3 regions of the Peribacillus sp. NPDC094092 genome follow, and region 2 is predicted to be linked to each of the others. Evidence: predicted binding sites of a transcription regulator. Region 2 holds the regulator's gene; each other region holds the start of a gene.
What was found. Region 2 encodes Rex, which represses fermentation and respiration genes when NADH is low (regulators of the CRP and FNR family bind a similar motif). Its sites were predicted from a motif close to TTGTGAAATATTTCACAA; they were not measured.
Positions count from the first base shown of each region.

Region 1: a site for Rex is predicted at 4,849-4,866, ahead of qoxA (cytochrome aa3 quinol oxidase subunit II). Genes of this name have one in related genera too.
Region 3: a site for Rex is predicted at 5,831-5,848, ahead of ACQKNS_RS09355 (DUF1641 domain-containing protein). Genes of this name have one in related genera too.

Region 1 is NZ_JBNNUC010000005.1:254,785-265,863, reverse strand. Features, by position in the region: gene ACQKNS_RS21870 (hydrolase) at 431-787, opposite strand; gene ACQKNS_RS21865 (hypothetical protein) at 962-1,648, shown strand; gene ACQKNS_RS21860 (S1C family serine protease) at 1,838-3,073, shown strand; gene ACQKNS_RS21855 (hypothetical protein) at 3,623-3,937, shown strand; gene qoxA (cytochrome aa3 quinol oxidase subunit II) at 4,985-5,914, shown strand; gene qoxB (cytochrome aa3 quinol oxidase subunit I) at 5,988-7,934, shown strand; gene qoxC (cytochrome aa3 quinol oxidase subunit III) at 7,934-8,530, shown strand; gene qoxD (cytochrome aa3 quinol oxidase subunit IV) at 8,532-8,816, shown strand; gene ACQKNS_RS21830 (YfmQ family protein) at 9,123-9,572, shown strand; gene ACQKNS_RS21825 (BA3454 family stress response protein) at 9,835-9,969, opposite strand; gene ACQKNS_RS21820 (EamA family transporter) at 10,217-11,074, opposite strand.
Region 2 is NZ_JBNNUC010000009.1:93,692-102,314, reverse strand. Features, by position in the region: gene tsaE (tRNA (adenosine(37)-N6)-threonylcarbamoyltransferase complex ATPase subunit type 1 TsaE) at 1-439, shown strand, start outside; gene tsaB (tRNA (adenosine(37)-N6)-threonylcarbamoyltransferase complex dimerization subunit type 1 TsaB) at 439-1,131, shown strand; gene rimI (ribosomal protein S18-alanine N-acetyltransferase) at 1,154-1,606, shown strand; gene tsaD (tRNA (adenosine(37)-N6)-threonylcarbamoyltransferase complex transferase subunit TsaD) at 1,603-2,616, shown strand; gene ACQKNS_RS25590 (ATP-binding cassette domain-containing protein) at 2,898-4,817, opposite strand; gene moaC (cyclic pyranopterin monophosphate synthase MoaC) at 4,951-5,457, shown strand; gene ACQKNS_RS25580 (redox-sensing transcriptional repressor Rex) at 5,491-6,150, shown strand; gene ACQKNS_RS25575 (YdiK family protein) at 6,180-6,392, opposite strand; gene ACQKNS_RS25570 (CPBP family intramembrane glutamic endopeptidase) at 6,389-7,114, opposite strand; gene groES (co-chaperone GroES) at 7,449-7,733, shown strand; gene groL (chaperonin GroEL) at 7,793-8,623, shown strand, end outside.
Region 3 is NZ_JBNNUC010000002.1:71,761-82,839, forward strand. Features, by position in the region: gene ACQKNS_RS09335 (fatty acid desaturase) at 258-1,289, shown strand; gene ACQKNS_RS09340 (response regulator) at 1,382-1,927, shown strand; T-box leader at 1,995-2,213, shown strand; gene argS (arginine--tRNA ligase) at 2,248-3,927, shown strand; gene ACQKNS_RS09350 (NAD(P)/FAD-dependent oxidoreductase) at 4,130-5,311, opposite strand; gene ACQKNS_RS09355 (DUF1641 domain-containing protein) at 5,350-5,781, opposite strand; gene ACQKNS_RS09360 (hypothetical protein) at 6,098-6,268, shown strand; gene ACQKNS_RS09365 (hydantoinase/oxoprolinase family protein) at 6,752-8,791, shown strand; gene ACQKNS_RS09370 (hydantoinase B/oxoprolinase family protein) at 8,826-10,790, shown strand; gene ACQKNS_RS09375 (DJ-1/PfpI family protein) at 10,981-11,079, opposite strand, start outside.

The sequences.
Region 1 (11,079 bases), on a different contig from region 2:
GGCAGCCTTTTTTTTATGCATGTGCAGGTCAACTCCATAATGAAAAGATAAAGTTATACCAGAAGTGAGTAAAGATGTTAATTGGACCTTGCTTCCCTTTGATAACTGCCGGTTGTTAAACGTGAAAGTATGAGTGCAAAAAGGAGAGAAATATAAAAGAATGCTTCGTGAAGCTACACCGATATTACAATTTTAAAAAGCATGCCAGTTGTATCGAATCTTTAACCATTAGCTTTGATGGTTATTGGCGGTGTAGGTTCAGACTATTTGAAAGATATATATGTAGATTGAAAGGACCCTGCGTATAAAACTGTATAATGAATCACGAAATGGAATCTTTTTCGCTTGCATTTGGGGAAGGGAAAACTTTTTGATTGAATTTGATCATTAAGGAACAGAACCTTTGAATTTCAGGTTCTGTTCCTATTTGTTATTTGAACTTTTGTATTACTTCTTCTCCCTCGAATTTGTTATCTTTCAATATGCCGATTTCTTCAATATGGTTTCGTGCCGTTTCATCCCCTAACTTATAAATGAGGGCATACAGCCTTTTCATGGCAGCATCGTATTTATCATTTGCCCGGTCATGATGATAGAGAAGGTAGGGCACATGTGAACGGGCATATGCCTCCAGGTCATCAGTCCGGTGTTCCTCCAAGCATTGTTTCAATTCTGCAAGTTCCTCATCAGTTGCGTGTATAGTGAAGCTCGGATTCTCTTCAAGTTTTTGTCCGAGTACGTCGCCGCTTACCAAATCGACATAATAGGTCTGTTTTTCCTGAATCATTCTGCACATCATCCTTTCAAGCATTTATCTATTCTGTACCACTATTTGTAAAAAGTTAATCCTGAACGTAAACATTTCCTTAATGAAAAAGATAGGAAATAGAGGTATCGGATTTCTTATCAAATGGTTTAAGATGGATTTACAGAATATTATGAAAAAGTGAGGAGTGACATAGTGAAGAGGTCAATCATGGTTATTTTTCTTGTGTTGATTGCTTCAGGATGCGTAACAAGGAATTATGATTCCAATATGGATTTAGGGAAAAGTCAGTTGAATGAGGAAAATTATTTAGAAGCCCATGAGGCATTTGAATTAGCTTATAAAGAAGCAAAAACAACGGAAGCAAGGGAGTTAATGGATCTTTCAGGTTTTCTGGCAAGTGGGATGAAGAATTTCGACGATCAGGATTTTGGTTTGGCCAAAATCGATTTTGAAAAAGCAACCACATATAAAGCGAAATACAGGGTAGGTAAACAAATGGTTTTAAAGGCGGTGGAAATGCACTCCGTATCAGACTCCGCCACGATAGAAACAGTAGTGGGGAATGATGAACCGGTGAAGGAATCAACCGAGGATGGATCAAAAGCAGAAGATAAGGCGGCAACGGAAACAAACGGCAAAGGAAGCAAGGATTCAGTCAGTACATTAAGTAAATCCCAGGCTGAAATGCTTGTGAAAGATTATGTGGATATGGAAAATTTTCAGAATTTGCATATTGAATATGATCATGATTCCGAAAAGGGAGATTACATTTTTCATGTTTTCGAGGTGGATGAACTTAGTCAGAAAAATGGTCACAAAACCACTTGGGGCTGGTATGGCGTGAATAAGAAGACTAAAGAAGTTTATGAAGTCATGTAAGGATAACTGAATGGTCGGATTGAATGCCTTTTGAGGCCTTTTTATTTTGTGGCGCGGCAATGTGCAGGATTCGATAAAATGTCATGATTTTTGTAAAAAGGTCGCCTTATTCTTTATTTTCTTAAGAATTTTTTAATATTTACTGTTTATGATTGAACCAAGTAAAGGATAATCCTAGGAGGGATAATGATGGAGAATTATAATGGTGATGAGCAAGTCAGAGTCAAGGCAGAACGGAAAAAGGGTAAATCTCTTTGGATAACCAGTCTTGTTTCCGGAACGGTTGCTTCTATGGTTACATCATCTGTATTTCTATTTGGCGGGGATTTTATAGATCAAGGGAAAAGTTCAGTGAATGAGGCAACCGAAACGGCAGGAGTACAGCAAACGGAAAGTGTTGAAAAGGATAAAAGTGTCACGGCAGAAAAGTTATCGACAAGTACGGATTCCAATGATAGGGCAGTGATGGTCGAATCAGCATCCAAATCGATAGTGGGGGTCGTGAATTTACAGGAGATGCAAAACCAGAACCCGTACCAGCGGCAAAGCACGGAGAGCGAAACGGTTGAGAGCGGCACCGGCTCAGGGGTCATTTATAAAAAAGCGGATGGGAAAGCCTATATCATTACGAACAATCATGTTATTGAAGGAGCTAAGGAAGTCGAAATTTCATTGTATGATGGACAAAAGGCGACGGCAGCGGTTGTCGGCGCGGATGCTTTGACGGACTTAGCGGTTTTGACAATTGATGCCTCGAAAGCACCGGAGGGAATAAAATTCGGTAATTCTGATAACATGCGTCCAGGTGAAGAAGTATTGGCGATTGGCAACCCGCTTGGACTTGATTTTTCACGATCGGTTACACAAGGGATCGTCAGTGCGACCGGACGCTCCATTTCAGTTGATACCTCGGATGGGGAGTGGGAACTTGATGTCCTTCAAACAGATGCAGCGATCAACCCCGGCAATAGCGGAGGTGCATTGATCAACACCGCTGGGGAAGTGATCGGCATAAACAGCTTGAAGATTTCCGAAAACGGTGTGGAAGGTTTAGGGTTTGCCATACCAAGTAATGATGTGATCCCAATTGTTACGGAGCTGATTGAAAATGGAAAAATCACGCGCCCATATTTAGGAGTCAGCTTGGCCAGTATGGAAGAACTGCCGCAATATTACATTCAAAATGTTCCTGAAGCGGTAAAGACCGGTGTAATGGTGACGAGTATTGAAGCGGGTTCGGCTGCGGCGAATGGAGGGCTTAAGGAACAGGATATCATCGTGGAGATTGATGGAACGAAAATAAATACAGCTGCAGCATTAAGGAAGTACTTATATACAGATAAGAAAATCGGCGATAAAGTAAAGGTTAAAGTATATCGGGGGACGGAAGAGAAAACGGTAACGTTAACCTTACAAAAACCATAGAAATTGGTAGGCCCCTGATTTTTCATCAGGGGCCTCAGTTTGTAGACAAAAGGGGTTCGGAACAAAAAATCCGAACCCCATTTTCCCTTTAGGTGGTTTTGGGAACCTGCCATGTCCATTTGGCCAACTTATTTAAATTAAGAGAAAGTAATTATCGCCTGCATCGACCATTTTTTAAGTCCTCTTATAATAATCCGATATAAACCATATTTGTAACAAAAAGGATTTAGGCTAAGAGTTTTTATCTAAAAGTTAAAACAACGTTGATTGGCACGGAAGGTGCGAGACTCCTGCGGGGAAAGCACCTGGAGTGGAAAACATCGTTCAAATTGTACAAACCCCTATTTAATAGTATACAAAAGGTTAATATAGGAAAAATGGATAGTGTATTTGCACTATTTTGCAGATTTTTCCTATAGTCTTGAATGCCTAAAAGCGAATAGTGACGCGTTCTATTTGTCAAGGATTTCATTGTGGATATGTTAAAAAATAGAAAAGATTTGACAATTTTGTGAAATGTAATAAAATAGAAAGAAAGGGGATGAAATTATGGAAGCTAATCAGAAGATGTTAGATGCAGTGAAATGGGTATCGGGCACAGGTTGTGTAATCGGAATTATTATTTTTGCTTTAAGCTTCTTTGTAAGCGATTACAATAAAGATTATATATTTACTGCCGTTGGAATCGCCATCACACTAAGCGCAGCTGCAATTTTTCTAGTTGGTATATTTTTTGTCCTGACAGAAGAAATGGTAACGAAAACACATAAAGGTGAAAGAATCGTACCCGAAACGACTAAAATCATAAAAATGAAATCAAAGGCTAACACCCCAACAAAAAGAAGTACAGAATTCAGTAACTAAAACAAGGAATATAACATAATGAACGTGCATTCCATCATCAGATTTACCAACATGGATGAACGCCTGTCTAAAGAATTCGAGTCAACGTGATCCGAATGATTGAATGCGCTTTCATTTTGTGTAGGGCTTGGGGTAATTATCAGTTGGCTACATTTTAATTCAATACAATATACTGCACTCGTCATGTACCAAAAAAATATTTCAAGTAACCCTTTGTATTTGAAATACATAACGATGTGCTTGGACCACGAGAAAAGGACACTTTTAAAAAGTCCTTTTTTTGTGGTTTTTTTATGCTCTTTTCCTTGAAGATACAAAAGGGATGCCGTTGATTTTTGAGTAGTGAGTTTCCAAAAAAAACGGAGTTGATTGAACAACCAAATGTACGTTTTTGTGGAATGTTTTTTGTCCGGTCCTGCTGATATTGATTGATAAACAACTTGACTCGTTATAGCTAGTTATTGCGAGGAGAATAAAGCCATTTACATTTCACACCAGTTATTTCTTTATATATATATAATATTGACCAGTGTTGGATCATAGGGGTATTGAAGCATGGAAACAACATCGTGTACAATGCGGCCACCATTTACCAACTTCCATGGCCGAGTGAAAAAAATCCGCTATAAATCATGTTTTTCAATGATAGATACCTAATTAACAGGATAGGTAATATCATTCATAATCTTTACAAGTCTTAAGGCAATAAACGCAGTGAATATAATGTGAAAATTTCATTTCATTATATTAGAATAATATTAAACGGATAGTAACCGATACTGTCAGCAATTCTGTACGAATAAGTGAATTTTCATAGGTAATTTATTAAACAATTATTATATTTCATTTGCTGAAGATTTTCGAACATTTCTGCTCATTTACCATCTTCTTACTGCTCTTTATTGAACTTTATGTGACAGATGTCACTTTATATTGTCTTTTTTTACACTTGGGATTAATATTGGTATGTCGGGTTTGTGAACATGGTAACACTTTGTCCGAATAATTACCAATTGGAATTTTATTATGTAAGAAAGGGGTAGTACTATGAAAATAAAATGGGCTCTATTAACTATACTTTTTACAATTGCCACTGTGCTAACCGGTTGCGATAACCCATTAATGGTCTTGGACCCTAAAGGGCCAGTAGCTGCAACACAAGCAGATGTTATTATGATTTCGATTTGGACAATGGCCTTTGTCGTCCTTGTCGTTATGGTACTGTATATCTTCATGATAATGAAATATCGTGCTTCCAAACAACGTGATGATTATGAACCGCCTCATATAGAAGGAAGTAAGGTTCTTGAAATAATTTGGGTTGCGATCCCAATTTTAATCGTCGCTTTCCTATCTGTTGTTACTGTTAAAACAACAAATGAAGTTGAGGCAACACCTAAAGGGTACGGAGATCAAGAACCTTTAGTTATTTACGCTTCATCTTCCAACTGGAAATGGCATTTTAGTTATCCGGAAGAAGATATCGAAACAGTCAACTATCTGTTTATACCGACTAACCGACCAATCGAATTTAAACTTTACTCATTCGGTCCAATCTCAAGTTTCTGGATTCCGCAACTTGGAGGACAAAAATACGCGATGTCGGACATGGTTAATACGTTGCACTTAGCAGCTGATGTACCAGGTGAGTATATGGGTCGGAATTCGAACTTCAGTGGTGCAGGTTTTGCTCAACAAACGTTCAATGTTAATGCACTGACTGCAGAAGAATACGATAAGTGGGTAGATGAAATTAAAGCTACTGCTAAACCGATTACTGAGGAAAAATTCAATGAATTATTAAAACCTGGTCATGTGGGACAATCCACTTACACTGGAACTCACTTAGAGTTTTCACCAGCTCCTGAAGGGGAAAACGCTGGTCATGACCACGGATCATCTCATACTGAAGAAAATGATTCCAAGGATTCACACGAGGAACATTCAGAACACAGCAACATGAATCATGATCACTAAGAATTAATTTCGTTCGATAAAACAACCAGTTTTACAAGATAAGGAATATTTTCCTGAAAGGAGTCACAAAAGTATGGATTACTTTGATCGATTTGCCGTACCTCATCCAAGTCCTGCGATTTATGCATCCATGGTTGCCATTGGTTTAACCATGATTGCGGTTGTTGCCGGAATTACCTATTTTAAAAAATGGGGTTACTTATGGCGTGAGTGGTTAACAACGGTTGACCATAAACGTATTGGTATCATGTACATCTTGGCAGCACTGCTTATGCTCTTCCGCGGTGGCGTCGATGCTCTCATGATGCGTGCTCAAACGGCTATTCCAGATAACGGTCTTTTGGATGGACAGCATTATAATGAGGTATTTACAACACACGGGGTCGTCATGATCCTGTTCATGGCTATGCCATTCATCATTGGGTTAATGAACATTGTTACACCATTACAAGTTGGAGCGCGTGACGTAGCATTCCCACGTCTGAACGCAGTAAGCTTCTGGTTATTCTTCATGGGGGCAATGCTATTTAACATCTCTTTCGTAGTCGGTGGTTCTCCTGATGCAGGCTGGACATCTTACTTCCCGCTGGCAGGTAACGATTTCAGTGAATCAGTAGGTTCGAACTATTATGCGATTTCACTTCAAATAGCTGGTATCGGTACATTAATGACTGGTATCAACTTTATCGTAACCATCTTGAAAATGAGAGCACCTGGCATGACCTTAATGAAAATGCCAATGTTCACATGGTCTATCTTGATCACAAACTTCATCATCGTTTTCGCTTTCCCTGTATTGACAGTGGCACTTGCGTTGATGACAATGGATCGTCTATTCGGAACTCAGTTCTTTACGATGGCCAATGGCGGTAGCGATATGCTTTGGGCGAACTTGTTCTGGGTTTGGGGACATCCTGAAGTTTATATAGTTATTCTTCCGGCCTTTGGTATTTACAGTGAAATCATTTCAACATTCGCACGTCGTAACCTATACGGTTATAATTCGATGGTTATTTCCATGGTAGCTATTTCTACACTATCTTTCATTGTATGGGCTCACCATTTCTATACAATGGGTCACGGCGCAATGGTTAACGGTATCTTCTCGATTACCACGATGGCAATTGCCGTTCCGACCGGAGTTAAGATTTTCAACTGGTTGTTCACACTTTGGAAAGGTAAAATCGTATTTACCGTTCCGATGCTATACTCCTTGGCTTTCATTCCGATTTTCACGCTCGGCGGGGTAACAGGGGTTATGCTTGCCATGGCAAGTGCTGACTACCAATACCATAATACAATGTTCTTAGTAGCTCACTTCCACTACGTTTTAATCCCTGGTACTGTATTTGCCGTACTTGCCGGTTTCACGTACTGGTGGCCAAAAATGTTTGGTTTCATGTTGAACGAAAAAATTGGGAAATGGTCGTTCTGGTTCATTACAATCGGCTTTAATGTAACATTCTTCCCGATGTTCATCACTGGTTTAGATGGGCAAGCACGTCGTATGTATACGTACTCCGAATCAACAGGGTATGGTCCATTGAATATGCTCTCTTTCGTTGGAGCGATTGGCTTGGCAATAGGTTTTGCACTTATTGTGTACAATATCTATTGGAGCACTCGTTATGCATCAAGAAATATTTCGAATGATCCATGGGATGCACGTTCTTTAGAGTGGGCTACACATACACCAATCCCTGAATATAACTTTGCAGTTGTGCCAACAGTTGATTCTACAGAAGCATTCTGGGATTCAAAGAAAAAAGGCTTTAAATTATTTGGCGGTAAAGTAGAGAAGATCCATATGCCAAATAACAGTGGTGTGCCGTTTATCATGAGCTGTATCTTCTTCGTTTGGGGCTTTGCATTGGTATTCAGCATGTGGATCATTGCAATCATTGCAACGATCGGTATCTTTGCTTGTATGATTCACCGTTCATTCGAAAAAGATCACGGACGTTATATCTCTGTTGAAGAGATCGAAGAAACTGAAAATAAATTGCGAGGTGCTAAGTAATGAAAATAGATAACTCGCTGCCACTAGAATATAGCACGGAAGAAAATCGCTTAAAGATTTTTGGGTTCTGGATTTTCCTAGGAGCAGAAATTGCTCTTTTCGCTACACTGTTCGCCACTTATTTTGTCTTAGTTGATGGAACTGGAAATGGTCCAACAGGGGAACATCTTTTTAAAGTCCCAACACTAATGTTTCAAACCATCTTTCTTTTAACTAGTAGTTTTACCATAGGTCTTGGAATCAATGCAATGAGACTTGGCAGGCAGAAAGCAACGATTGGTTTCTTCATTATCACCCTTATTCTTGGTTTAGGCTTCTTGGGAGTCGAAATCTATGAATTCGTGGAGTATGTACATGAAGGAGCAACGATTCAAACAAGTGCTTTCTTATCTAGTTTGTTCACATTACTAGGTACGCATGGAGCTCACGTTACACTTGGTTTGTTCTGGGGAACCTTCATTATCATGCAGCTTAAAAAGCGCGGTATGACTCCACAAACAACCAACAAGGCTTTCATCTTTTCACTTTACTGGCATTTCTTGGACGTTGTCTGGATTTTCATCTTCAGTTTCGTCTACTTGAAAGGAATGATGTAATATGAAAGAATTATTCCCACGGGGCCAAGTTATGGGATTTGCTTTTTCACTAGTCCTGACTTTGGTCGCACTATCAGTTATTATGTTTGATCTCTCACTTAAAATGGCTATGATCATCCTACTTGTTACAGCCTTCATGCAAGCAGCACTTCAATTTGTTATGTTCATGCATGCAGGGGAGTCTGAAGATAAAGCATCGATTTACACAAACGTATATTACGGATTGTTCGTTGCATTGGTTACAATTTTCGGTACATTGCTAACAATGATTTGGGGATATCAATAATCCATTCCGGAAAAACTGGGCGTCTTGATGACGCCCAGTTTTTTGTATTTAATTAATAATATAGTGCTCTATCCACTTCATGCTTTTAGTGTGTGGAGAACCCGTTTTGTTTAGTATAACCCTTTCGGAACATTATATGTATAAACGAAAACTTTTCCCTTTCGAAGGCGCGGCCGTGTGTTCAAGTGAAATGTTTTACAAAAGGAAATCGTTAATAGAACGTACACATTTTCTAAGAAAAAACTGTCGGACCTTTTGATATAATAAGTGATATAAGCATTTATAAACGCAGCGGAGATGATGAAATTGACATTGCCGGTCTTGATTTTGACAATTATCTTAAGTTTGTTAAAAATATTGGTTTCCTGCCTTCCAACCGATGCAGTTAATTGGATTATCAGCAAATTTAAAATACACTCAGAAATTAGTGACGAGAATGCGATCGTAACCTTTGACGGAAAACGTTTAGAAGGGGAAGAAAAGATTCAAGTCATTAATTATTTTAATAACGCTAGGTTTTTGAAAAAAAATCATATATTCCCAGGGAACGAGAAATTGTTTTTACATCCAGAGAACAGTGGGACTCCATTGGTCATAGATACTAAAAGGAGCAAAAAGGACGTTAGGTTATTTGTGTATATTTACAATGACCACGTGGATGTCGTTAAACAGTACAAGAAGAAAGTTATTTCTTATAGTCTGCTTTCCGATAGCCTCCAAGAGCGTTCCGTGCCATTAATAAGAAATTTAGTTTAAAAGAACATTAAAAAGACTTATAAAAAAAGACCGTCTTTTTTTATAAGTCTTTTATAATTAATCCATTTCAATTTAGGTGCAATTCTAAATTACATGTTATTCGGATTAAGAGGTTAAGGTACATACTGAAGTCTCAATTTTAGTTTATTTTGGAAAATGCAATTAAAAGTGAGGGAATTGCTGTAAGAGGTTCTTTAATCGTTCATACTTAAATTATTTAAATGGTAATAAAAAGCAGGTATCTATTGCGATGCCTGCCTGTTTATGCTTTCCATTGTTTTTCAACTTGATGAAGAGCTTGTTGTAAAATTACTTCATGATCTGTATCCGGTTTAGTAAGGACGTTTGTTTGATAAGATTTTCCTTGAAAATCAACTGTTACCGTAACTTTTACCATTATGCATCTTTCCTTTCCTAATTCAGAATTAAATAAGGTGGTTGTACCTATTTCTTTAATACCCGTGGCAGAGGATTTTTCAAACATTTCAAAAGTAGTAAAACATAAAGAATTAATATTCAAAATTATCTGATATTTTATAAGAAGTGTCAACACTTTTTTTTGACGGCCCTATTTTCCGGTAAAATAAAAAAGCGACCTGGCTTGTACTCATGACAGTCAGGTCGGTTTTGTAAATGAACTATATTCATATTTTAGTCAAGATAATGCCGATTAGTGCTGCAAGTACGCCGGCAATTTGATAGTTTTTTAGTTTTTCTTTGAATAAATAGCATCCTGCGAAAACGACAACTAAACAATTCAGGCTGACGACAGGGAAGATGATGCTTGCGATGCCAGTGTTCAACGCAAAGAAATAACATCCATAGCCTATCGTGCTTAAAAGGCCTACCAAGGAACCGATTTTGACTTCATTTAGCTTGATTTTTTCCTTTTTAATGGCCAAAGCCGAAAGAAGGTAAAGAGTTCCGCCTCCATACATTGATACCAGGATATCAAGGGAATTTAAATGAAGACGTGTGGATGTCGTCATAAGAATGCCGAGCACACCAAAAGATAATATGGACAATAATGTGTGCATCATCCAAGGGACATATTGATGGTTACCTTTAGCATTAGGTGTATACTGAATGACTAATGTAGCGAGAAACATGCAGACAATACCAGCCCACTGCAAAGTAGATATATGTTCGTGAAAAATTAAAGCTGCACAGAGAATGGGGAATATTGCATTCGCTGCGATTAATGGAGATGTCAAACTTGCCGGCCCTTTTTCAAAGGCGCTTGCCATCTGGATATTACCATTAGCGTTCAGTACCCCAATGGCTCCGCCAAGCATGATGGACAGCCAGTCAAACTGTAAACCATCCACAAATACTCCATAAGATATGGCCAAAATGAAAGCTGAAAAATAAAAGAAAAATTGGATATGCACTTTTGAGTAACCCTTTCCGCTACTCCATTTAAAAATGCTGTTATTGATTCCAAAACATAAACTCGTGATGAGGGCTGCAAAAATCCACATTGACGTAATCTCTTCCTTCATGTAGG
Region 2 (8,623 bases):
ATGGATTTCTCAGAATGAGGAAGAAACAGCGCGATTTGCGCATGAATTGGCACAAAAGCTTTCAAGTGGCGATGTGCTGGCTTTAGAAGGCGACTTGGGCGCTGGGAAGACGGCATTCACAAAAGGGCTTGCTAAAGGATTAGGTGTAACCAGAATGGTGAATAGCCCTACCTTTACGATAATAAAGGAATACATGGGCCGATTGCCTTTATATCATATGGATGTATATCGGGTAAGTGAATCTGAAGAAGATTTAGGTTTTGAAGAATATTTTGATGGTGATGGAGTAACTGTCGTTGAATGGGCCCATTTAATAAAGGATCAACTTCCCGAGGAAATCTTGACCATTTATATTTATCGTCTGGGCGATACAAGCCGGCGTTTTGTTCTGAAAGCCAAAGGTGAAAGATATGTAAAGTTATGTAAGGAGATTATTTGATGAAGGTTTTAGCTATAGATACATCGAATTTCACATTAGGGGTTGCCCTGGTAAACGGGAGTCAAGTAATTGGTGAGTACACGACGAACCTAAAGAAAAACCATTCGGTGCGGGTTATGCCAGCAATTGAAACCCTGTTGAGGGATTGTGATACTAAACCGAAGGATTTGACTAAGATAGTGGTCGCTCAAGGCCCAGGATCCTATACAGGCGTCAGGATTGGAGTGACGATTGCAAAAAGCTTGGCATGGACACTTCAGATTCCGTTATCGGGTGTTTCCAGCTTAGAGGTATTAGCAGCTAATGGACGTTATTTTAACGGGTTGATCTCTCCGTTGTTCGATGCAAGAAGAGGGCAGATTTATACTGGATTATATGAAATGGAAAATAACTCTTTAAAGACAGTCATTGAAGATTGTAATATTCTATCCTCTGAGTGGGCGAATCAATTGAAGGAATTAAATCGTCCTGTTTTATTCGTTGGTCAAGACGTGGACATCCACCGGGACGCAATTACGGAAGCATTAGGCGAATTAGCGGTATTTGCTCCGGTTCAGTCATTTAACTCAAGACCAAGCGAACTGGCGTTCATTGGTCTCGATAAGACCGAAGTCGATGTTCACCAGTTTGTACCGAATTATATCCGCATGGCTGAAGCAGAAGCTAAGTGGCTTGAACAGCAGGGGAAATAAACAAGGAAAGCGACCGATAATTATGAGTAAAACATTGACGTTCCGAAAGATGAATACGAAAGATATCGACCAAGTGCTTAATGTGGAAAAGCAGTCCTTTACTTTGCCTTGGAGCCGGGAAGCTTTTTTTAATGAATTGAATCATAATCAATATGCTGTATACATGGTGATAGAGGATGAAGGGAAAATTGCCGGATATTGCGGTGCGTGGATCGTCATTGATGAATCCCACATTACCAATATAGCGATTTTGCCAGAATACCGGGGGCAAAAGCTTGGGGAAGCCTTGCTCAGGAAGATGATTGAAATCTCCATTTCGATGGGTGTTGTGAGGATGACGCTTGAGGTCCGTGTCAGTAATGCAGTAGCCATTTCACTTTATGAAAAACTTGGTTTCCAAAAGGGTGGAATCCGAAAAAATTATTATACAGACAATCAAGAAGATGCTTATGTTATGTGGGTGAATTTTTCATGAAAAAAGATCAATTTATATTAGGTATTGAAACGAGCTGCGATGAAACCGCTGCAGCTGTCATAAAAAATGGGACGGAGATACTGAGTAATGTCGTGGCTTCACAAATCGAAAGCCATAAACGTTTTGGCGGTGTCGTCCCGGAAATAGCTTCCCGTCATCATGTGGAACAAATTACGATCGTTCTTGAAGAAGCACTGCTGCAAGCCGGTGTGACATATGAAGACTTGGATGCCATTGCCGTTACAGAAGGCCCCGGTCTGGTAGGGGCACTATTAATAGGCGTGAATGCAGCGAAGGCTGTAGCTTTCGCACATGGAATACCGATTGTCGGTACGCATCATATCGCGGGCCATATCTATGCAAATCGTCTTATTCAGGAGATCGAATATCCTGCGCTTTCTTTAGTCGTTTCGGGAGGCCATACGGAATTGGTGCTTTTAGAAGAACCGGGCTCGTTCAAGGTGATAGGGGAGACGCGGGATGATGCTGCAGGTGAGGCGTATGATAAAGTGGCCCGAACCTTGGGGCTCCCTTATCCTGGCGGCCCGCATATCGATAGGCTGGCACAAGAAGGATCACCAACTTTGAAACTGCCTCGGGCATGGTTGGATGGCAGCTATGACTTTTCTTTCAGCGGGTTGAAATCAGCGGTAATCAACACTTTGCATAATGCTGAACAGCGCGGGGAACAAATCGAACCTAAAGATCTAGCGGCAAGTTTCCAAGCAAGCGTGATAGAAGTGCTTGTAATGAAAGCTGTAAAGGCTGCAAAGGAATATGATGTGAAGCAGGTATTGCTTGCTGGCGGAGTTGCGGCAAATAAAGGGCTTAGGGAAGCATTAGCTGAAGCTTTTAAGGATTTGCCTATGGATATATCCATTCCGCCCCTGTATCTTTGTACGGACAATGCAGCCATGATCGGTGCTGCTGGCAGTGTCATGTTTGAAAAGGGAAAACGATCCGGTTTGGATTTGAACGGAAATCCTGGATTGGATATCGAAGCATTTTAATGGACGAGAAGACAGGATCCCTCACTTGGGTATCCTGTCTTTTTTATCGTGTTTATAAAAAAATAGAATATTCTGTGGATAAAGTTTTTTTGATAATCTTACTGCATGTGTATAAAGCGGTGTTTTTGTGGATAAGTGGATATGTTTCTGTGGATAATGTGCATAACCTAAATTAATGGCTAGTGAGCGGTAAGTGGTTTGTTAACAATTTTGTGGATAACTTTCCAAGCGACGTTTTGATTGGAAAACAAAAAGACCGAGTCGATTGACTCGGTCTTTTATCATTCTTCCAGTTCAGTCCATTCTTCGAGAAGCTGATCCAACCTTTCCTGTGCATGATCAAGCTTCGTTTGGACCTCCATTACTTTTTCATGGTCCTGAAAAACACTCGGATCACAAAGGAGATCATTATATTCGTTTATTTCGATTTCAAGAAGCTCCATGGCTGCCTCGATTTCCTCAATGCGCCGTTTTCGCTGGCGTTCAGCTTTTTTTGCTTCTTTATCAATCTTGTAATTTGTTTTTTCTACAGCTGCATCTAAAGTTTTAGCCTGTTCCTGCCGTTCAAGTGCTTGGATTTCCGCCTGCTCCTGTTTCTTCTCCAGATAATAATCATAATCACCGAGGAATTCTTCGTTGCCGTCTGTGGAGAGCTCTATCACTTTCGTTGCTATCCGATTTATGAAATAACGGTCATGTGATACGAAAAGAATGGTTCCTGGATAATCGATCAAGGCGTTTTCAAGCACCAATTTACTATCGAGGTCCAAATGGTTCGTTGGTTCATCAAGAATTAAAAAATTCCCCTTTTGCATCATCATTTTGGCTAGAGCAAGCCGGGCCTTTTCGCCCCCGCTTAGTGTGGAAACGGTTTTTAAAACATCATCTCCGCTAAATAGGAAATTACCGAGTACGGTGCGAATGTCCTTTTCCGGTTTAAGGGGATAGTCGTCCCATAATTCATTGAGTACGCGTTTATTGGATACAAGGTTAGCCTGTTCTTGATCGTAGTAGCTGACTTCTACGTTCGTTCCAAAACGGAAACCACCAGAAAGTGCAGGCAACTTAGAAATGATCGTTTTCAATAAAGTGGATTTTCCAACTCCATTTGGGCCGACAAGCGCTATGCTCTCACCTTTAGTCATCCGGGAATTTATATTCTTTGATACCGTTTCCCCATCATATCCAATAGCCAAGTCCTGGAGGTGAAGTACTTCATTTCCGCTTTGCCTTTCAATCTGGAAAGAAAAATTCGCGGATTTTTCATCACCTTGCGGCTTGTCCAATACATCCATCTTTTCGAGCTGTTTTCGTCTGCTTTGTGCTCTTTTCGTGGTGGAAGCCCTGGTGATATTACGTTGGACAAAGTCGCGAAGCTTTTCAATTTCCCCTTGTTGTTTCTCGAACAGTTTCATGTCCCGCTCATAATCTGCCGCTTTTCCCTCTAGATAAGAACTATAATTACCATGGTATTTTTTCATGTTATTCCGGGAAATCTCATATACGAGGTTCACTACTTTATCTAAAAAATACCGGTCATGGGAAACAATAAGGACAGCTCCCTGGTAGCTTTGTAAATATTGTTCAAGCCAAGAGAGGGTTTCGATATCCAAATGGTTCGTCGGCTCATCCAGAATCAATATATCCGGTTTCCTCAAAAGCAGTTTCCCTAATGCGAGCCTTGTTTTTTGTCCACCGCTTAAAGTGGAAATTGGGGTAGAATAGTCAAAGTCAGCAAACTGAAGTCCATGCAATACGGAACGGATATCCGCTTCATACTGATAACCGCCCTTCTCCTTGAATGCCACCATCAAAGTGTCGTATTCATTCAGCACTTTTTGGTAAATTGTTTCGTTTTCAAACATGTCAGGTCTGGCCATATCAGCCTCAAGGCGACGCAGTTCCTTTTCCTGCTCTATAAGGTCCGTGAATACAGTCAGCATTTCATCCCAAATGGTCAGTTCGGATTCCAATCCCGTATCCTGGGCCATATAGCCGATTGTGACGCCTTTTGGTTTGATTATTTCACCGCCATCATGGGAAAGCTGCCCGGCTATTATTTTAAGCAGAGTGGATTTACCGGCGCCATTTCGGCCGACAAGCGCAATTCGATCTTTATTTTGAACTTCGAGCTTCATATTTGATAAAATAAGTTCAGCTCCATAATATTTCGATAGTTGATTGATTTGTAATAAAATCATAGATTTCACCTCAATTGATTACTGTAAGTGTAACGTATTTTAGTTATTATCGGCAACAGCTTGGTTCCAAGCTTAAACAAAAGCTGTTACATAAAGTGGAATAATAGTGTATGATTTAGGAGGGGTTACTTAAATGGGAGACTTAACGCATTTTAATGAACAGGGCAGGGCCAAAATGGTCGATGTGAGTGCTAAGCCTGAAACAACCCGGACGGCAGTAGCTCAATCGAGCATTTTATTGAATGATGAAATATATGAATTGGTCACGAACCATAAAATGAAAAAAGGCGATGTACTGGCTGTTGCGCAAGTTGCAGGAATAATGGCCAGCAAAAATACATCCAATATAATTCCGATGTGCCATCCCATTGCTCTGCAAGGGGTCAATATAGCCTTTGATTGGGAAAAAGAAGAACAAGGATATAGGCTTAGGATTGAAACGGAAGCTAAGACAAAAGGGAGTACAGGTGTGGAAATGGAAGCGTTAACAGCTGCATCCGTGACTGCCTTGACTGTTTATGACATGTGTAAGGCCATTGATAAAGGAATGGTGATCGGGCCTACATTCTTAGTGGAGAAAACGGGCGGAGTGTCCAGTAGCGATTATAAAAGGCAAGTAAATCAAACAGATAGAGATTAAGTTGAAAAGCATGTGTGAAAGCGGGGAAGAACAATGAACCATGACCCAAAGATACCGCAGGCGACAGCCAAAAGGTTGCCATTGTATTATCGATTTTTAAAGAACTTACATTCCTCAGGCAAACAAAGAGTTTCCTCGGCTGAGCTAAGTGAAGCAGTAAAAGTGGATTCCGCCACAATTCGCCGTGATTTTTCCTACTTTGGCGCGCTTGGGAAAAAAGGCTACGGCTACAATGTCAATTATTTATTATCCTTCTTCAGAAAAACACTAGATCAAGATGAATTGACCAAAGTCGCTTTAATCGGGGTAGGAAATTTAGGGACCGCTTTTTTAAATTATAATTTCATGAAAAATAATAATACAAAAATTGAAATGGCTTTCGAAGTTTCTGATGAAAAGGTCGGCAAGCGAATAGCTGATGTGCCCATCTATCATATGGATCAAATCGATACACTATTGCAGGAAAATAATATTACTGCGGCTATTTTGACAGTGCCTGCACAGGTAGCCCAGACGATAACCGATCGCCTAGTCAAGGCCGATATAAAAGGAATATTGAATTTCACACCTGCACGGCTGACAGTGCCACCATCCATAAGGGTTCACCACATTGACCTGGCCGTGGAGCTTCAGTCGCTCATCTACTTCCTGAAACATTATCCTGTAGTGGAAGAAGCCGCATTGGAGGAATGAAAAAAACGCTGCATCATTGCAGCGTTTTTTTATTTTTTCTTATTTTTTTGTGCAGCTTTAATCTTAAAGTGCAGCATGATCATGCGTAATCCCGATCCAAAATCAAGCGTTGCAATAAGGACAAGTATGTAGGCAAAGAGTCCCCACCCGGAAGAATTGACGGTTTGAATTGCGATAGCGGTAAAAAGAGCTCCTAAGCCTGCATAGATGATGCCCATGAATAATGGTGATTGACGTTTCATAATAAACCTCCGATGAAGGCCTGTGCAGTATCTAGCATCTTCTCAATATCCTCCCGATATACCACTTGAAGGATGATAACAAGCGTATTCATCGCAATATGAGCGCTCATGGAAACGAGAATGCGGCCTGTTTTCGCATAAAGGAAAGCAAAGGTGAAGCCCATTGCCGTATATAAAAGAAGATGTTCAAATTCACCGTGCGCCAAGCCGAAAATAACTGAGCTGATTAAAGCTGAAATAAAGAAGTTAAAGCGTTTATGAAGTGATCCGAAAATGATTTTCCGGAAAATTAATTCTTCCAATATAGGTCCAATTACTGAAGTGACGAAAATGACCATGGGGACTTTGTAAATGAGTGAAATAAGTTGCTGCGTATTTTCGGATTCAGACTCCACCCCAAGCATTTGTTCAATGCTGCCGGCAATGCTTTGTGCAAAAAGCGCCATGAACACTCCTGCAATTGCCCATAATATGGACATCGGGACGGAAGTTTGTTTTCTCGTGTCCAACTTTTCCCTCATATCTTTTCTCATTAAAAAAAGAATCAAGAATAAAGCAGCGAGAAAACTGAAAACTATCCAGTATGCTGCAGACTTCACTTCGAGTTCATCTGCCGGCATTCCGGTAGAAGACCCGATCAGCATGAAAATGGGTACACCAACAATACTGGATAATTGCATGGCAATATAAGTGATGATGACGAACCAATATTCTTTTTTCAAAAATGAAAACTCCTTTTATAGTCACCCATCCCGTTCGGAACGTTCCTGATATGGGGACAATCTATAAACGCATACTCCAAAATGGTATCAAATATTGAGGCAGAACACCACTTAAAGGTACCCCTAACACAACATTTCAATTACATTGTTTATGAAATCATTATGCTAAAGTAGTTTACCCGTAATTTATCAGAAATTAATAAAAAATTTTCAATAAGATACTTGCAAAAAAGGCTCGGTTTATTTAATATTATAAATGTGTTAGCACTCGATGATGAAGAGTGCTAATAATCATGAAACAAATTATCAAGAGAATATGAGGAGGTTGTTTCACTTGTTAAAACCATTAGGTGATCGCGTTATTATTGAACTAGTTCAAACTGAAGAAAAAACTGCAAGCGGTATTGTTCTTCCTGATACTGCTAAAGAAAAGCCACAAGAAGGTAAGGTAGTAGCAGTTGGTACTGGCCGTGTCCTTGAAAATGGCGAACGTGTTGCTTTAGAGGTTGCCCAAGGCGATCTAATTATCTTCTCAAAATATGCAGGTACTGAAGTTAAATTCGAAGACACTGAATACTTAATTTTACGTGAAAGCGACATTCTAGCTGTTATCGGCTAATTATACATCATACTTAACTGAACGAAAATTTTCTTAAAATTTTAGGGAGGTACTTATAAATGGCTAAAGAAATTAAATTTAGTGAAGAAGCTCGCCGTTCCATGCTTCGTGGTGTGGACGCACTTGCAGATGCAGTTAAAGTAACGCTTGGACCAAAAGGTCGTAACGTGGTCCTTGAGAAAAAATTCGGTTCACCGCTTATCACAAATGACGGTGTGACGATCGCTAAAGAAATCGAATTGGAAGATGCATTCGAAAACATGGGTGCGAAATTGGTTGCTGAAGTAGCAAGCAAAACAAACGATGTAGCTGGTGACGGTACTACCACTGCAACGGTTCTTGCACAAGCGATGATCCGTGAAGGTCTTAAAAACGTAACAGCTGGTGCTAACCCAATGGGTATCCGTAAAGGAATCGAGAAAGCCGTCAATTCAGCCATTGCAGAATTGAAAGCCATTTCCAAACCTGTTGAAAACAAAGAATCAATCGCACAAGTTGCTGCCATCTCTTCAGCTGATGAAGAAGTGGGCCAACTGATTGCAGAAGCGATGGAGCGCGTTGGTAACGACGGCGTCATCACAATCGAAGAGTCCAAAGGTTTCACAACTGAATTGGACGTAGTAGAAGGTATGCAGTTCGATCGCGGATATGCATCTCCATACATGGTTACTGATTCAGATAAAATGGAAGCTGTCCTTGAGAATCCATATATCTTGATCACAGATAAAAAAATCACGAATATCCAAGAAATCCTTCCTGTCCTTGAGCAAGTCGTTCAACAAGGGAAACCGCTATTATTGATTGCTGAAGATGTAGAAGGCGAAGCGCTTGCAACTCTTGTTGTGAACAAACTTCGTGGAACATTCAACGCTGTTGCGGTTAAAGCTCCT
Region 3 (11,079 bases), on a different contig from region 2:
TTACTGCTGGGAATATAAGCCTGATATTAACAGTCATGTTCTTAAAGGTAGAATGCCTGTTATTTCAAGATAACGAAATCCTGCTCATATGAACAGGTCAATCGGTTTTTACTGGTTGGCCTTTTTTACGCTTGCCGTTGAAAATACTTGTACATGACATTTGTCATCTTCTAGTCATGACACCTGGTACTAATAAATTCAGGTTGCTTTCTTTATAATATGAAATAACGACAAATAAAAGGAAGTGCAATTGACTAATGACCTTGCAAAATACGAAAAACTTGAGAAAACAAATTGCTCCTTTTGAACAATCAACGACAAAGCAAAGTATATGGCAGATCGTCAATACCTTGGTGCCGTTCATCATTTTATGGTACCTAGCATATATAAGTCTTTCCGTTTCTTATTGGTTAGCTTTAATTCCAGCTGTGTTTGCTGCTGGCTTCTTGACAAGGATATTCATCATTTTTCATGATTGTACGCATCACTCATTTTTCAAGAACCGCCGTGCGAATAGAATAGTCGGTACGATCATGGGTGTTTTGACTTTATTCCCGTTTGATCAATGGGGACATGATCATTCTGTGCATCACGCAACAAGCGGTAATTTGGATAAGCGGGGTACAGGGGATATTTGGACCCTTACGGTGGATGAGTATTTGGCTGCACCGCTTAGAATTCGTTTTGCCTATCGTTTTTATCGCAATCCATTTGTTATGTTTGGTTTGGGACCGATTTATGTTTTCCTTCTTAAAAACAGATTCAACCGTAAAGGCGCTAGAAAGAAGGAAAAAATGAACACGTATTTGACGAATGTAATAATCGTCGCTTTAGTGGCATTGCTTTGCCTGGCAGTAGGCTGGCAGTCGTTCCTTCTGGTACAAGGTTCCATCTTCATGATTTCTGGTTCAGTGGGCATTTGGCTGTTTTACGTCCAGCATACATTCGAGGACTCTTATTTCGAAGTGAATGAGGAGTGGGAATATGTATTGGCGGCAGTGGAAGGAAGTTCTTTTTATAAGCTTCCAAAACTGATGCAGTTCCTTACTGGCAATATCGGATACCATCATGTTCATCATTTAAGTCCAAGGGTACCTAACTATAAATTGGAAATGGCGCACAATAATACGGAGCCTTTAGAGAACGTTCCAACGATCACTCTTGCGACAAGCTTGCGCTCACTCCGTTTCCGTTTATGGGATGAGGAATCCAAGAATTTTGTCAGCTTCAAGGACATTAAATATTTAACGAAAAAAAGTGTCCCCGTTCAAGTGAAATCTGAACTGTAACGGTCATTATCATTCCAGACTCCCTTCATAATCCTTGGATTTTGGGGAGTCTTTGCTTCATATTAGGAACTCGATAAAGGAGAGAACTTAAAATGATTCGAATTGTCATTGCAGAGAATCAGCAAATGCTGTTAGAGGCAATAAGTTCTCTACTCAATCTTGAAGAAGATATAGAGATTGTCGGGAAAGCCAGCAATGGGGAAGAAGCGATGGCCCTTGTCCGCCATTTACAGCCTGATGTGTGTATCATGGATATGGAGATGCCTGTAATGAGCGGACTTGAGGCAGCAGAAGCATTAAAGTCATATGCATGCAAAGTGGTCATTTTAACGACATTTCGAAAGACTGGTCATTTTCAACTTGCATTGAAAGCTAATGTAAGTGGTTATTTATTGAAGGATAGCCCGGGTGAAGAGTTAGCCTGCTCGATTCGCGGCATAATGGGCGGCAAGCGAATTTACTCCCCAGAACTTATAGATGATTCTCCCGGCAATAATGACCGGGAAATGGGAGTGTTAGGGCTGTTGGCCGATGGTCAATCCAAAATGGAAGCGTCCAATAAGCAAAGCGACACAATGGGGACAGTAAGGAAATATTTTTCGGCCATCAAGGATAAAATGAAGGTGCCGGCTGGTTAGGATTTGTTTCTAAAATCCTGTTGACACGTATTTTTAAATTGTGTACGATGGATTAAATTATAATATTGAAAATTCTGTGATGAAGAGAGTAGTTCATTTCGAAATGGAAAGCGAGTTAGGGATGGTGGGAGCCTAATGCAGGACGGATGAATGAAGCGCACTTTGGAGAAATTTCTTGAAACGTTTAGTAGGGAACATCGGGGAGTCACCTCGTTAACAATGGAAAGTGGTCACAATTTGTGGCAACTAGAGTGGTACCACGGGAATTCATGCTCTCGTCTCTTATTTAGAGGCGGGGGCTTTTTTGTTTAGGAGGGAAAATGTCGATGAATAAGCCAATTGCAGAATTGATTTCAACTGCTTTGAACAATGAAATGCCAGCAAGTGATATAGAAAAATTAATGGAAAAGCCTAAATTGATGGAATTAGGTGATGTCGCCTTTCCATGCTTTACTCTTGCAAAGAAATTCAAAAAATCGCCTCAAGTGATTGCGTCTGAAATAGCCCAGCAATTGAACAGCGAGTTGATTCAAGAAGTGAACGTTGTGGGTGGTTATCTGAATATCTTCGTCAATCAACAGATGGTGACGGAAAACGTGCTGCAAACGATATTAAAGGAAAAGGATCAGTATGGTTCTCTGCAGCCTGTACAGGAAAATGTCGTGATTGATTACTCATCCCCGAATATCGCCAAGCCTTTTTCCATGGGACACTTACGCTCAACGGTCATAGGGAATGCACTGGCTAACATTGCCGAAAAAAATGGCTACAATGCCGTGCGTATTAATCATTTGGGAGATTGGGGCACGCAATTCGGCAAGTTGATCGTCGCGTATAAGCTGTGGGGCGATAAAGAGGCCATCGAAGCTGCGCCGATCCAGGAATTATTGAAAATCTATGTGAAGTTCCATGAAAGAGCTGAAACGGATGAATCGTTGAATGAACAAGCACGCGCCAGCTTCAAGTCGCTTGAAGATGGGGACGAGGAAGCACTGGCGCTGTGGAAATGGTTCAGGGATGCGTCTTTAAAAGAATTTGAGACGATTTATGATTTATTGGGCATCCGTTTTGACTCCTATGCCGGCGAAGCATTTTACAATGACAAAATGGATGCTGTTGTCGGGGAGCTAAAAGAAAAAGGCTTGCTTTCCCTATCCGAAGGTGCCTATGTCGTGGAATTGGAAGATATGCCTCCTTGTCTGATTACGAAAACCGATGGGGCGACACTTTATGCGACGCGTGATTTGGCTGCAGCCATGTATCGTAAAAAACAGTATGGGGCGAAGAAAACATTTTATGTTGTCGGAAATGAACAATCCCTGCACTTTAAGCAACTTTTTAACGTCATTGAAAAAATGGGATATGATTGGTCAAAAGATTTGCAGCATGTAGCATTTGGCATGATGTTAAAAGACGGCAAGAAAATGTCGACACGTAAAGGGAAAGTCGTGCTGCTAGCGGATGTATTGGCAGAGGCGATCGAAACGGCGAAGCGCAATATTGAAGAAAAAAATCAAGCGCTTGAACAGAAGGAACTGGTTGCAAGACAGGTTGGTGTAGGGGCGGTCATCTTTAATGATTTAAAAAATAACCGCATGAACGATATTGATTTTTCATTAGAGCAAATGATGAATTTTGAGGGGGAAACGGGTCCATATGTACAGTACACATTTGCACGGATTTCCTCATTGCTTGAAAAAGGTGAATTTAAAGAGCAGGCAATCACTTTTGAAGCTTTAGGAGAATATGCGTGGCCTGTCATCCAGCTGTTGGAGCAATACCCGATCATTGTCCAAAAATCATTTGAACAAGCCGATCCTTCTCAAATCGCCAAATTCAGCCTGCATTTATCGCGTGCATTCAATAAGTATTATGCACATTCGAAAATCTTGGTTGAAGATGAATGGAAACAAATGAAGCTATCATTCGCTTTTTCTGTAGCGATTGTATTAAAGGATGCGCTAAGTTTATTGGGAATTTCTGCGCCGAATAAAATGTAAGTTCAAATATCCCTGTAAAAAAGAATCCATTTCGATCTTTCGAAATGGATTCTTAAAAATGATGACATCGAAGATCGTGATATAAAGTGAAAGATGGCGGGAACCCTATAGCGGGTGCCCGCCTTTTCGAAATGAAAAATGCCCTTACTCCCAAATGGGAATAAAGGGCATGTACCCGTGAACAGATCACGGCGATAATGAATTAATAAGCCAGGCTGAATAGGGCTTTGATGTGTGATAGATAGCGAACATTACTTGCTTCTTTCATCAATGTAGCCGGCAGGCCTTTAAGGGAAGTGTTATTGGCCCCAACGGTTGCCACCGCATCCTTACGGCCCAGGCTCGCAAGTGTACCTGAGTTTACAGGTGAAAATTCTTCAAGTTTCTTGCCTTCAAAGGCTGCATAAAGGTTGTATCCGACTAGCTCACCCATTTGCCAAGCATTTTGTGCAGTAGGGGCGTATGGACGGCCGCCTTCTGGAGGGAACGCAACGGCACTGTCCCCGACAACGAATACGTCAGGATGGGATTTGGATTGCAAATACTCATTAACGGTCGCTTTGCCGCGATCCACTTCAAGGCCTGATTCGCCTACGATAGGAAGAGCCGCAACTCCGCCTGTCCATACAAGCGTATTGGCCGTTATCGTTTGTCCATCTTTCAATTCGATTTGATTTCCTTTAACACCCGTTACAGGCAGACCTGTCAAGAATTCAACGCCGCGTGCTTCCAAGCTTGTCATCGCACGTTCGATCAAGTGGTCAGGCAGGACCGGAAGGATTTTTGGACCAGCTTCTACAAGCTTGATTTTCAAGTCCTTGAAGTCCACTCCGAATTTTTTGGCGATTTTAGGGAAATGGTCCACGATTTCACCGATTAACTCGACACCCGTCAATCCGCCGCCGCCGATCACGATGGTTGCGTCCGCTTCATTATTCGTTTGTGCATATTCGCGGATGCGATCTTCGATATGTTTGTAAATCTTGTTTGCATCGTTTACGGATTTCAGGACCATGCTGTTTTCCTCAAGTCCCGGAATGCCGAAGAATCCTGTTTGGCTTCCTAAAGCAACAACCAGGGCATCATAAGATAAAGTGGAACCATTGGCAAGTTTCACTTCTTTGTTATCGACGGAGAAAGACTTCACTTTGGAAATGATAAGGTCGATATCTTTTCCTTTGAAAAGCTTTTCCAACGGAATGGAAACGGCTTGTTCAGAAATGGATCCGCCTGCAAGACGGTGCAATTCAGTGATGATTTGGTGTGTTGGAAATTGGTTCACCACTGTAACCTGTACTTCATCTTTTTTGTAATATTCACGTACGGATAAGGCAGATAGCAATCCAGCGTAACCTGCACCTAAGATGACGATTTGTTTTGACATAGTTAATCCCCCGTCCTTACTGATTGAAAGTTTTCAAATTATTTTTGGTTTTTATGTTCTGAAGAGACTTCAAGAAAAGCTTGGGCGAAACGGAAAAGTTTTTGTGCTTGAGGGTCTTTCATCATTCTTAACAGACCAAAAAGACCGATCACGTCATGATTCACTTCAGCACGATCCTTGGCTTCGATGGCAGTAGCCGCAAGCCCTTTCACTGAATGGACTACAGGTGTCGCGATCTCTGAAATGGCGCTGACCGTATCATTTTTCAAAACATCATCAGTCGCAACCGATTGAGCGAAATCATAAGACTTTGTTAAAATATTCACTAATTCAGTTAGTTTTGGTAACTGCTCAACTAAAGTGTTCAATGATTCCTGAACCTCAGGCTTTAATAATTGGTCCAGTACATCTAATTGTTTTTGGCTGGCATTAAGTTGTTCAGCTTTTGATTGGGTAATCGTTTCTGACATATCCAATTCTCCTTTGCAATAAGCGTTTTGTTGATGTAAATAGAAAAACTTGTAAAATATTACACAATGTGTGGCAAGAAAAATACTAACAAAAATGTAATAAAAGCTAAACTATAGTATATCCCTTTAGTTCCATGAAAACAGCTGATTTTTAAAAAAAGATTCATAAAATAATCTTTTCTCGCTTATTTAAGTACAGATTCTGCTGGAAGATTCCATTCTTTACCTAAAATGGCCTTTGAGGGTGTCTAACAACATCGCCTGTCATACATATATCCATCTTGATTTGCCATCCTAAATGATGGAGGTGAAAAATGTGACTGATTCAGAATCTACACTTACAGAAGAGAATGATGATAAGAGGGGTAATAAACTGGTTGGCAGTATGGAATATACCAAAGCACAACTATTGGAAGGGATGAATGGAATTTCTGAAGTTTACCTCAAAAGCAGTGAGGAAGGCACATCGGAAACACCTGATAAATAATCATGTTGTGTAAGCATGGAGAAACAGTCAGGGGTACTTGATTTCACTGATTTTTGTACGCTTCTTAATCCTGAAAGTTGTTTGACTATTCTAAAAATAACCTTGACTTTATGATGGATTGACGTAAGATAAAGTATATAGCCATAGTGAACAGGGAGTTTTTATCTAGCGAATACTACTCTGTCATCGCCTTAAAGGGACTTGGTGATTTAAAAGATGAATGCTATAAATAACTGTCGAATCTAATAGACTTCGCTGCCCAGCGAAGCTAAACCTAGATCAAAAACCAGTTATATCAATGATTTCTTATTGATATGACTGGTTTTTTTATTTCATCATTCATCTTGTTCCTTTTTTGGCCTAAGAAAATCCAGCGGCTGGCTGACACTCTTTCACACAGTTCCATTAAGCGGTGAAATGGGCACGAAGCAATGTCAAAAGGTATGAATTTATTTTAAATCTTGTAGCAGAGGTGGGAATTAAATGATAGGTACGAAGCAAACTAGGCTCGCAATTGATGTAGGGGGAACATTTACGGATGTGTTCGTTTTTGATGAAAGCACGAAGGAAATTTCCATCACGAAAACATCGTCGACTCCTCTGAATCCCGAAATCGGCATTTTGGATGGAATTGCAAAGGCGGAAATAGATTGTGAAAATATTAAAGTATTTTCCCATGGTACAACAGTGGGCACCAATGCCTTGATTGAAAGGAAATTGCCAAAGACAGCATTGATCACATCCGCTGGATTTCGGGATGTATCGGAAATCCGCAGAGGAACCAAGCTTGAGTTATGGGATACATATGATGATGTAGCCAAACCGTATATCCAAAGAAGAGACCGTTTTGAAGTGGAAGAGCGAATCGATTTTGCAGGGAATGTCTTGACGGAAATCAATGAAGAGGAAGTACGGTCACTGGCAAGGAAATTAAAAAGGCGCGGTACCGAATCCATTGCGGTTTGCTTCATGAACTCGTATGTAAATGGAAGCAATGAGGCGAAAGTGAAACGAATCATCCAGGAGGAGCTCCCGGACGTTTATATATGCATTTCAAGTGAAGTCCTTCCTGAGATTTTTGAGCATGAGCGCATGAGTACGACGATCGTCAATGCGGTTTTAGGACCGACTGTCAGCAACTATATTAAAACCCTTGAAGGTGAAATGACTAAACGGGGGTATGAGGATGACATATTAGTGCTTCACTCCGGCGGAGGGGTAATGACATCCCAAACGGTACCCCGTTATGCGGCAAGGCTTGCAAGTTCCGGAATCGCCGCAGGTGCGATTGCCAGTAAACATATCGCCCAGCTTTGCGGGTTCAATCATGCCATCGGGCTGGATATGGGAGGAACGAGCACGGATATTTCCTTGATGCATGATGGTGATTTGCGGATTACTAAAGATTGGTATATCGAGTATGGATATCCGATCGGTTTCCCAAGTATCGAAATCTTGACGATAGGGGCAGGAGGAGGAAGCTTGGCTTGGGTGGATGAAGGCGGTTCATTACGCAATGGCCCTCAAAGTGCAGGAGCGGTTCCTGGACCTGCTTGCTATAGCAGGGGTGGCGTGGAACCGACCAATTCCGATGCGAACATTGTATTGGGACGACTTGGCACAAAACTATTGGACGGACAAATGGAACTTGATAAACAAAAAGCGATTGAAGTCGTGGATAAGATCGCCAAGAAATTCGATTATACGATTGAAGAAGCGGCGAATGCCATCACACGGGTGGCCAATGCCAATATGTGTGATGCGCTAAGGCTGATTTCAGTCAGAAGGGGATACGACCCCCGCGACTTTGCACTTGTGGCTTTCGGCGGGGCAGGCCCATTGCATGGGGCGTACCTGGCCAAGGAAATGGATATTCCGACTGTCATCATCCCGCCGCACCCGGGTGTTGCCGCCGCAATGGGATGCCTGTTGGTCGATGTTCGTCATGATATATCCAAAACCTATGTCAAGAATGTCAAGGATGTATCATTAAAGGATTTAGAGAAGGAATTCATCGGAATGGAAAAAGAGGCCGCGGCGTTATTGCAAGAAGAAGGGGTAGCTAAGGAAGCTTCCACATTGGTGCGCTATATTGACATGAGGTATATGGGACAGTGGCGTTCATTGGCGATAGAAGTCGATTGCCCGATTTCTTCAATGGAAGAGACACTTGACCGTTTCCATCAAGAGCATGAACGGGAATTTTCTTTCTCCGATAAAGAACAGACCGTGGAAATATACGGGCTGCTCGTTACGGCTATCGGAACTGTGCCAAAACCTGAGTTCCCGACTTATGAACCAGGGGGCACACTTGCTGATGCCTTGAAAGAAACGCGTGATGTCTATTTCGAAGAGGAAGGGTATGTGACTACGAACGTGTATAACCGGGAACTCATTCCGGCCTTTTCTGAAATCTCGGGGCCTGCCATAGTCGATCAGCTTGATACAACGACTGTCATTCCGCCAAATTTCACGGCAAAAGTTGATAAATACAGAAACTTGATTCTTTCCCAAAATAAATAAAAAGAGGTGGATCTCATTGTCGAATAAACAGTTAATGGACCAATCTGGAGTTGGAACAAGTTTAGATCCGGTGACATTTGAAGTGATAAAAAATGGCTTCGTTAACCTTGTGGATCAGATGGCTGAACAAATCCTTCGGACATGCTATTCCTTCGTCATTTATAATCGGGATTTCAGCTGTGCGCTTTGTGATGCAGAAGGGAATACAGTCATGCAAGGCACGCAGGATATATCGGTCCATGTTGGGACACTGCATCTAACGGCAAAGGCGGTGCTCGAGGACTTCGAGGGTGATATCCATCCCGGGGACGTATTCTTGGTCAATGACCCGTATCGGGGCGGTACTCATTTCAATGATACAAGGGTTCTCTTGCCAGTCTTTCATGGTAACAGGCTCATTGCATTCATGCAGACGAATGGCCACTGGGCAGATATGGGCGGCTCGACACCTGGCTCATTCGATATCAATGCCAAGGAACATTTCGGCGAGGGAGTAAGGATTCCGCCGCTAAGGATATATAGTAAAGGAACATTTCTAAAAGATGTGGTCAATGTGGTCGTTTCGAACATGCGCGTCCCTGAGGAACGTGTCGGCGATCTTCGGGCTCAAGTGGAAGCGGCCAAGGTAGGCGAACGCCAGCTGTTTGCCATCATCGAGAAGTATGGAATCGATACGACTTTGTCTGCCTTTGCGGAAGTGCAGAATTATGTGGAGCGCTTGGCAAGGGCCAAGGTTGCGGCTTTACCGAATGGAACCTGGGAAACCGTTGATTATATTGATATGGACCCGGAAGCCGGGGACGGCCTGATTCCGATCCGTGTTAAGATGACCATCACGGATGACGAGATCCATTATGATCTTTCAGGATCGCATTCTTATATCGGCTGCTTTTTGAATGCCGGTTTCGGGGCATCTTTATCAGCTGCATACTCGGGAACCAAGACATTCTTTCCTGAAATACCTCTGAACTCCGGCTTTTACAGGGTGGTGAAGATCGAGCTCCCGGAAAACTCCGTCGTCAATGCGCCGGCTCCGATTGCCGTAACCGGTTTTTGTTCAGGGGCCTATGAAAAAATCATGAGTGCGTGCTTCGAACTCTGGTCCAATATCATGCCGGAAAGAGCCATCGCATGCTCATTTAACCTGGAGTATTTACTTATCGGCGGTTGGGATCAACGCCAGGAGCAAGATAAATACTTCATGTGGTATGACTGGATGGCCGGCGGTCATGGAGGCCGCTATGACCGGGACGGTGTGAATGCCACTTCGCCGACATTCGGTTTGGGCCTAAGTGTACAGCCTTGCGAAGGGCAAGAAAGATTATCACCTGTCGTGACGATGAAGCATGAAATCATCACCGACTCTGCCGGGCCGGGGAAATACCGCGGCGGGTGCGGTGTAGAAAAGGGCGGTACACTCACGAATGTCAAAAACACCGTCATGTCCTATTGCTGTGACCGTTCCCGTTCAATAACATGGGGGATTTTTGGGGGACTGCCTTCTTCCCCGCATGGAGCATGGCTGAATCCGGGCAAGGAAGACGAACGCTATTTAGGTGCGATTTTCTCAAATGTGAAAGTGCAGCAAGGAGATTCCTTTGTACGCCCATCCGCTGGGGGCGGGGGACTGGGAGATCCGCTTGAAAGAAGTCCCGAAGATGTTTTGGAAGATGTGATCGATGAGTATGTTTCAATGGAGCGAGCCAAAAAAGATTATGGAGTCGTAATCAAGGAAATCGATAAAGATCTCGATTTATTCGAAATAGATGTTGAAGCAACAGAACAAGCGAGGTCGTATATCAGGAACAACCGTAAACAATGGCTTGAGGAAAACATACAAAGCGTCGAAGATAAATTCGCCAATGGCGAGCTGGATAGTCTGGATGTCATTCGCCAGTATGGTGTCATCATCGATTATGCAACGAATAAAGTCCTGCCAGAATCAACAAAACAGTTCCGTGAATCCATGAAAACCCGTTCATTGGCTTATTGGAAGTAACGTGAAAAAGGTTCCGAATTCATTCGGAACCCCTGACTGCAGATGAACTCGAAAAAAACGAGTTTGCCTGCAGTTTTTTTCTAAGAAAACTTGAAGTTGATTGGAACGGTTGGAAGGAGACCCCGAGGCTCAAGCCGAGAAGGCTCCCCGAACGCCCGCGGAAAGCGAGTGACTGGAGCGGAAAACAACCTTAATGGAAACCCATCAACTCCTTCACATGTTTACAATTATCTTTGGAAGTGAGCATTTCCAAGAGCATAAAGGCAACATCGAATGCTGTGGAAGGATT